2 regions of the Gemella parahaemolysans genome follow, and region 1 is predicted to be linked to the other one. Evidence: riboswitches for the same ligand, from Rfam matches in the RefSeq annotation. Region 1 holds a riboswitch; the other holds the start of a gene.

What was found. A riboswitch is a leader RNA that binds a small molecule or an ion and turns the genes downstream of it on or off. The one in region 1 is predicted to bind FMN.
Region 2: it holds a riboswitch for FMN, as region 1 does, so the genes downstream of both, ribD (bifunctional diaminohydroxyphosphoribosylaminopyrimidine deaminase/5-amino-6-(5-phosphoribosylamino)uracil reductase RibD) here and ACWOBP_RS03480 (ECF transporter S component) in region 1, are expected to answer to the same signal.

What each region holds. Positions count from the first base shown of each region.
Region 1 is NZ_JBSMTP010000003.1:112,454-116,676, reverse strand. Features, by position in the region: gene hemH (ferrochelatase) at 1-321, opposite strand, end outside; gene ACWOBP_RS03485 (DUF1310 family protein) at 626-982, shown strand; gene ACWOBP_RS03480 (ECF transporter S component) at 1,082-1,642, opposite strand; FMN riboswitch at 1,850-1,962, opposite strand; gene glmS (glutamine--fructose-6-phosphate transaminase (isomerizing)) at 2,095-3,897, opposite strand.
Region 2 is NZ_JBSMTP010000007.1:41,143-45,365, forward strand. Features, by position in the region: gene aldA (aldehyde dehydrogenase) at 1-135, shown strand, start outside; gene ACWOBP_RS05700 (sodium-dependent transporter) at 619-1,962, shown strand; FMN riboswitch at 2,070-2,194, shown strand; gene ribD (bifunctional diaminohydroxyphosphoribosylaminopyrimidine deaminase/5-amino-6-(5-phosphoribosylamino)uracil reductase RibD) at 2,366-3,436, shown strand; gene ACWOBP_RS05710 (riboflavin synthase) at 3,421-4,032, shown strand; gene ribA (GTP cyclohydrolase II) at 4,025-4,223, shown strand, end outside.

The sequences.
Region 1 (4,223 bases):
TTCAAGAATTAAACAAATACATTCTTCTATACCATCATCTTCCATTTTTGAAATTATATTAGGTATATAAGGTGAAGAGAATTTATTGGCAAAGTATACTTTATATTCATCTTCTACAGATTCCCTTAAAAGTTCAACTTCTTTAAGTGTTATCTCTTGAAGGGGTGAACCATCAATGCGAAGATAATTTTTTAAAAGTAGATTAATTTCTTCGTCGTTAGGACGAACCCCTTTTCTAATATTTGTGAAAAATTTTGCTATACCCTCAAATGTGTATTCTTCGGGTGTTCCATATGTCATTACTAAAATAGCTTTGTTCATTTTTTAACCTCTCAAAATAGTCTAGTCATGTATAATTATATCATTTTTTGTACTAAAACACACGTATTATTAATCTATTACAGATAATTATTGTTAATTATAAACTAGTACTGTGTAAATAATTTTAAAATATATATTACTCAGTAAAATAAGTGATGGAATATACTTTAAAATTTAGAAATATTATAAAAAACTATTGCAAAAGTTTATAAAAAGTAATAATATAAAAGTTAACTTAAAAGTATACTAATTAGAGATTTTAAGAATCTCTAACTAGCTGAGGTAAAAAGGAGGAAATACTTTAATGAAAAAGAAAATAGTAGGTATGTTAACTTTTATTGCGGCAGTTGGTGGAGTTATATATATGAAAAATAATCCTAAATACAAGGAAATTGTTAGAAATGTAAAGACAGCGGATGCACGTGGTTTTTATGAAAAAATAATTTTAGAAAAAGACAAACTGGCCTTTACTGCAAAAGCAAAAATTAAAGATTATAAAATTGACTATGAGAGTATTAGAAATGTCGGAGAGAAAATTTATGCACGTTTAATAGTGAATAATGATGAAAAATTGAATATTGATACGGTACTTAATGAAAAAAATAAAAATGTAGAAGAAGTATCACATTCAGAAAAACTTGATGAATTATTAAATAAGTAACTTAGTAGATATTTCCTAGGAAATAAAAAAAGAATCCTCCATTACAGTAAGGTGATGTAATGGAGGATTTTTCATGGTTAAATTAATTAGTATCTAGTATTATGCAAAACGGCTACGAATACTAGTCGGTATTGATTTATAAACACTCTTAGTGACGAAGAATAAGAATGTTACTAAAGCACCTTTTAGTAGGTTGAATGGTACGATACCAACAGCTACGATTGTTTTCACATTAGTCGCGATGTCTGCTAAGTTCATAATATATCCATAAGCTGGAAGTAATACGAAGTAGTTAAGAAGTGACATGAATACTGTTATTGCTAGTGTTCCTAAGATTCCACCGATAATAGTCTTAGCAGTACCTTTTTTATAGAAAAGAACAATGATACTGATAAAAGTAAATTCTACCACGATATTAGCGATTGATCCGATTGGTTCATGTGATAATAAAGCGAAGTGTAGGAAGTTTTTTAAGAATGACACTAAAAGTGCATCTTTATATCCTAATAATAACAACGCCATAAATAGCGGTATGAATGTAAAATCAAATTTTAGAAATGGTGGCAAGAATGGCACAGCAAAACTAAAAAAAGATAGAAGTAGAGCAATAACTGCAAGCATCCCACTTAAAACTAGTGAGTGAACATTTTTTTTATACATTTAAAACCTCTTTCCTATCTTCATAGGCAATAAAATAGCCGCAATATTATTTTTGAAAAGGTGTATTTTAAATCTATAATTAGAAATAAAAAACACCACTTTAAAAACATTAAAGCGGGACTGAAAGGTATGAAAAATAAGCATTACACTGTACTTGGTACAACAAAAATACATACGTAATAGACTGCATGTGTAAGTTTATTTATTCTATATCTTCTATCATCCAGACTGTACTGTCGGTTTTGGAATTTCACCAAATCAGCTTTCGCTCGCGGACTTTAACCGCCGGTCGGGAATTTCACCCTGCCCCGAAGATAATTAAATTTATTATTTATAAGTTTATTATAAACTGAAGTTTCTAAGTTGTAAAGAGAAAAGGTTTAACTTTTTAAAAAATGATGGGAGCAACTCTGTTAAGTTGAGTTATTCCCATCAGATATATTATTTAGTTATTATTCTACTGTTACTGATTTAGCTAAGTTACGTGGTTTGTCCACATCTAGACCTCTAGTGTAAGCTGCGTAGTATGCGAATAATTGTGTAACTACGATACTTGCGATTGGAGCAAGATCTTCGTTTACGTTAGGGATTGCGTAGTCACCTTCGCGTGCTAATTTTTCTAATGTAATAATAAGAGTATTAGCACCACGGCTAGCTACTTCACTTACGTTACTACGTGTATTTAAGTCTAGTTTAGCACTTGTGATAAGAGCTACTACAGGTGTTCTTTCTTCGATAAGGGCGATTGTACCGTGTTTTAATTCTCCTCCGGCAAATCCTTCTGTTTGAATGTAAGAAACTTCTTTAAGTTTTAAAGCTGCTTCACATGCACTATAGTAGTCGATTCCACGTCCAATATAGAATGCATTGCGTTCTGTGAATAAGTTTTTAGCTAAGTCTTTGATAGTTTTTGTATCATCTAAGATTGATTCAATTGCAGAAGTAATTACTGATAACTCTTGCTCGATATCAAATTTAGGTTGTCTTGAAAGTTGTTTTGCTACTTCGTAAGCTAGTATGCTTAGTGTTGCGATTTGAGCAGTATATGCTTTAGTAGAAGCAACGGCGATTTCAACACCTGCGTGAAGTAATAATGTATAGTCACATTCACGAGATAGAGTTGAAGCATCGACGTTTGTAAGTACTAAGAATTTGTAATCTTCATTCACGCTACGTAATTTTGTAAGTACTGCACGAAGGTCAGCTGTTTCTCCTGATTGAGAAAGGAAGATGAACATCGGTTTTTTAGATAATAATGGTACGTTGTAAGCAAATTCTGATGCTAAGTGTACTTCTGTAGGAATACCAGCCCATTTTTCAAAGTAGTTTCTTCCTACTAGACCAGCATTGTAACTCGTACCACATCCGATAATATATAATCTATCCGCATCTTTTACGTTGTTGATAATTTCGCTATCAATATTAACATTATGTCCATCGAAGTAGTGAGAGATGATGTTACGCATAGTTCCTACTTGTTCATGTATTTCTTTAATCATGTAATGTTCATGGATACCTTTATCGATTTCTCCAGCGTTTAAGTTAGTTGAGAAACTTTCACGCTCTACAACATTATCTTCTTTATCTTCGATAGTTACGCTATCTTTCTTCACGATAACAAATTCACCATCGTTAATTTCTAAGAAGTTGTTAGTGTACTTAATCATTGCTAAAGCATCACTACCAACATAGTTTTTATTTTCTTCTCCTAGTCCGATAAGAAGTGGACTCTTATTTTTTGCTACATATAATGTGTCTTTATCTTCCGTATCGATTAAACAAAGTGCATAAGAACCTTGAAGTTTTGATACAGCTTTTTTGAAAGCTTCTTTAGTATTAAGACCGCGGTCGCTATAAACTTGTACTAATTGAACGATAACTTCAGTATCAGTTTCAGAAACAAGTTCTACACCTTTGAAAAATCTCTCTTTAAGTTCCTGGAAGTTTTCGATAACTCCGTTGTGAACTAAAATAAAACGTTTGTTGAAGCTTTGGTGAGGGTGAGAGTTAGTTGTATTAACTCCACCGTGAGTAGCCCAACGTGTATGACCAATACCTAATTCTAGGTGAAGTCCTTCAGGGATTAGGGCTTCTAAATTTTTAATGCGACCTACAGACTTAGTAACGCTAGCTTCTCCGTTAACAACACCAGCGATACCAGCTGAGTCGTATCCACGGTACTCAAGGCTGCTAAGTCCATCGATTAAAAATTTAACTCCATTTGCTTCTCCAACAAATCCTACAATTCCACACATATTAAAAATTCCTCGCTTTTTTCTTTAATTTATTTTTTATAGAAAGTACTATAAAAGTTTATATATTTGTGCTCGAAAATATTATACTTCTTGTATTTTATTATACTTAACAAAGTTTATGTAAACCTTAAAAGAAGGCATAATGAGCATATAGAGAGGTGATAATGATTTTGAAGGGTTTTAAAACTCAATATTGCGTTCCTTAACTACTGCATACGTTGTAGCTATAAGTTAATCGTTAGGTTTCTTGAATTAAAAAGATGATAAGAAACCTTATCGAGTAACTTAGACAACAGCTATTCAAAATATAAGGAATGAAATGACGA
Region 2 (4,223 bases), on a different contig from region 1:
CGTGAAAACTTTGAAGCAATGCAAGGATTCCACGCTGGACGTCGTAAATCTGGTATCGGTGGAGCAGACGGTAAACACGGTTTAGAAGAATACTTAACTACTCAAGTTGTTTACATGCAATTAGATAACGACTAAAAAATTAAAGAAGCAGATTCTAGTTTTCTAGAGTCTGTTTTTTATATTATAAGGTATAAAAAACATAGACACATTCCAAAATTAATGATTATATCAGTCTGTATAATATCTATATTATACTTGAAAATTCAATGTCACTTTAATTTTTTCATAAAGATTTCCAAAAAATAATTGACAAATTTTCTGATAAATGTTAAGATTTTAACAACAATTATAAAAAGGAGCTACTCAATAATGAAAAATACAATTTTAACTAGTAACAGAGAATACTTTTTCGTGCCATTTTAGCAGCACTTATATCTCATAGCATTGTAGATATAAGTGCAACGATATCTACAATGGCTAGTTAAGTTTGTTTTTCGGCCATTGGTAAAATACTAAATGGCCTTGGGTATCATATTATTTTATGTTTAAAAGCTATTTAGTATTTTCTAAATAGCTTTTACTTATTATTTTTAAAATCAAATTTAGGAGGAAAATTTTATGTCAGATAATTCAAAATGGAGTTCTAAAATAGGATTCATACTTGCCTCTGCTGGTTCTGCAATAGGACTAGGTGCAGTATGGAAGTTCCCTTATATGACCGCAGCTAATGGTGGAGGTGGATTCTTACTAGTCTTCCTTATCTTTACATTATTAATTGGATTACCTCTTCTTCTAGCTGAATTCGTACTAGGTCGTGGTGCGGGAGTATCAGCGATTAGAACTTTTGGTAAATTAGGAAAAAATAAAAAATACAATGCTATTGGTTATATCGGTGGATTCGCACTATTCATCTTACTATCATTTTACAGTGTTATCGGTGGATGGATTCTAGTATATCTTGGTATTTCAATCGCAGATACGCTTGGTATTCACTCTACTACTGATCATGCAGCACTTTTCACTAGTATTATTTCTAATACTTGGATTGCACTAGGAGCCCAAGCACTATTCATCTTATTGAATATTTATATAGTATCTCGTGGTGTTCAAAAAGGTATTGAAAAAGCATCAAAAATTATGATGCCACTATTATTCATTATCTTCCTAGTAATTATCGCTAGATCATTAACATTACCTAATGCGATGAGCGGTGTGACTTATTTCTTAAAACCAGATTTCACAAAAATCACTAGCTCTGGAATTTTATTCGCACTAGGACAATCATTCTTCGCATTATCAATCGGAGTTACAGCTATGCTTACATATGCTTCTTACCTTGACAGAAGAACTAATCTTGTTCAATCTGGTATCTCAGTTGTATTAATGAACATCGCTGTTTCAGTAATGGCTGGTCTTGCAATCTTCCCTGCGATGAGTTCATTCGGTATGGAATCTGAAGGTGGACCAAGTTTATTATTCATAGTATTACCTCAGTTATTCAATAATATGGCTTTTGGTAAAATCTTCTACATCTTGTTCTTAATATTATTCTTATTCGCTACTATTACTTCATCAGTAGTTATGTTAGAAATTAATGTAGGAAATATCACTAATCAAAGAAATACTAACCGTACTAAATTTAGTATCATTATCGGAATCTTGACTTTCATCGTTGGAATTCCTTCTGCTCTATCTTACGGTTCATTATCTAATACATTAATATTTGGAAAAACAGTCTTCGATTTAATGGATTTCTTAGTGTCTAATATTCTAATGCCACTTGGTTGTCTAGCTTTATCAATATTCACAGGATATGTACTTGATAAAAAAGTAGCTTTAGAACAATTACACATCGACGAAAATAAAAAATCTAGCCTAGTATTATTCAAAGTATGGTTATTCTTACTAAGATATGTACTTCCAATTATTATCCTTATCGTTTGTTTAGCACAATTCTTATAATAAATTAAATAAAACTATCACATTGTATATTTCATATTTTGTGATAGTTTTTATTTTTTATCATTGACAACCGTTTTCATTAGTGTTAATATTAAGTCATGAATTAAATATTTCTTCGGGGTCGGGTGAAAGTCCCAACCGGCGGTGACTAGTTTACTAGAAGTCCGTGAGCGCAAGCTGATCTGGTGAAATTCCAGAACCGACAGTAAAGTCTGGATGGGAGAAGAAATTAGTAGTATTAGGATAAAAATACCTAATGCTTTATCGAGAATATTTTTATAGCCTATGGTGCATCTAAGAGTACTAAGGTCTATTAATCGAATATAAAACTAACCATCAATCCCGATTAAATTTGAAATTCAAATGTAATTGGGATTTTTATTTTTAGAAAGGAGTTGATAATATGCATGAATATTTTATGAATCTTGCTCTTCTTGAAGCCAAGCGTGGTGCTAAATATACACATACTAATCCAATGGTTGGAGCAGTTATTGTAAAAGATAATGAAATTATCGCAAGAGGTTCACACCTTCGATACGGCTGTGAACATGCTGAAAAAAATGCAATTTCTACTTGCAAAACTCCTGAAAAATTATTTAATTCAACACTTTACGTTACTTTAGAACCTTGTAATCATAAAGGTAAACAACCACCTTGTACAAATGCTATCGTAGAAATGGGTATCTCTAAAGTAGTTGTTGCTCAATTGGATCCTAATCCTATCGTAAGTGGAAAAGGTATCAAATATCTGCAAGATAATGGTATAGAAATAATAACTGGTGTTCTTGAAAAAGAGGCTTATAATTTAAACTACGCTTACAACCTATATCATACTGAAAAAAGACCTTATGTAGTTCTAAAACAATCCACCAGTCTTGATGGAAAACTAGCCTTTACCGATGAAAGAACACAGATTACCGGTAAAGAAGTCTATGATTTCGTCAGAAATGAAAGAGATAATTATCAAGCAATTCTCGTAGGTGCCAAAACGGTATTAATAGATAATCCAACATTACTTGGTGCTAATACATCTCTTTTTCCACCAAAAAGAATTGTCCTAGATGCTGAAGGTTCTATCTTTGAACAAAGTAATCTTAACTTATTTAACAATAGTTCATCTGAAGTTATAGTTTTCACAAAAGTAAAATACGAAAACTTACCTACACATGTGACTCTTATCACACCTAAAGATTTCAGCATAAAAGAAATATTATCAGAAATTGCGAGACTAGGTATTCAATCGATTTATGTTGAAGGTGGGCCTAACATTCACGATCAATTTTTAGCTAGTGGGTATTGGGATGAAGTCATAACTTATATCTCCCCTATTCTTTTAGGTGGAAACAACACTTCATCATTCACTAGTAGTAGAATAACAAATGAAAAAATAAAACTTCATGATACTAAGATTACTAAACTTGGCGAAGATATACGTATCTCAGGAAGGAGAGTATCTCAATGTTTACAGGATTAATAAAAGAACAAGGTAAAATAGTAAAAATTATTAAATCTAGCCACAGTATAAAACTGACTATTCAAGCGAGTAAGAATTTACTAGAAACATATAAAATTGGTGATAGTATGGCGGTAAACGGTGTATGTCTAACATGTGTGCAAAAAAGTTCATCACAGTTTACTGTAGATATTATGCCAGAGACTTATAAAAGAACGACATTTAAAGATTTGAAAATAAATGATGCCGTCAACTTAGAACCTGCAATGGGACATTCAGATAGATTTGAAGGTCATATTGTTTCTGGACATAGTGATGGTTTAGCACAGTTAGCAGCAAGACAAAAAGACGAAAATGCCATCCTACTTACTTTTTCTTATCCTAGTAAGTTCCAAGGGGAAATTATTAACCAAGGATCTATTACAATTAACGGAATAAGTTTAACAGTAGTAACTTGTGATAACAACAAATTTACGGTATCGCTAATTCCACATACAGCTAAACATACGAATTTAGAAAAATTAAAAATTGGAGATAGTGTAAATATAGAGACAGATATATTAGCAAAATACATAAAAGCTCAATTAAAACTATTTGGAGGAAAGTTTAATGATTAATAACGTAAGACAAGCAATAGAAGATTTAAAAGCTGGGAAATTAATCGTTCTTATCGATGATGATGACAGAGAGGCTGAAGGAGATTTAGTAGGACTAGCAGAATTTGTTACAGGCGAAACTGTTAATTTTATGGCAAAACATGCACGTGGTTTAATTTGCGCACCAGTTTCAACTGAAATAGCTAAAAGAT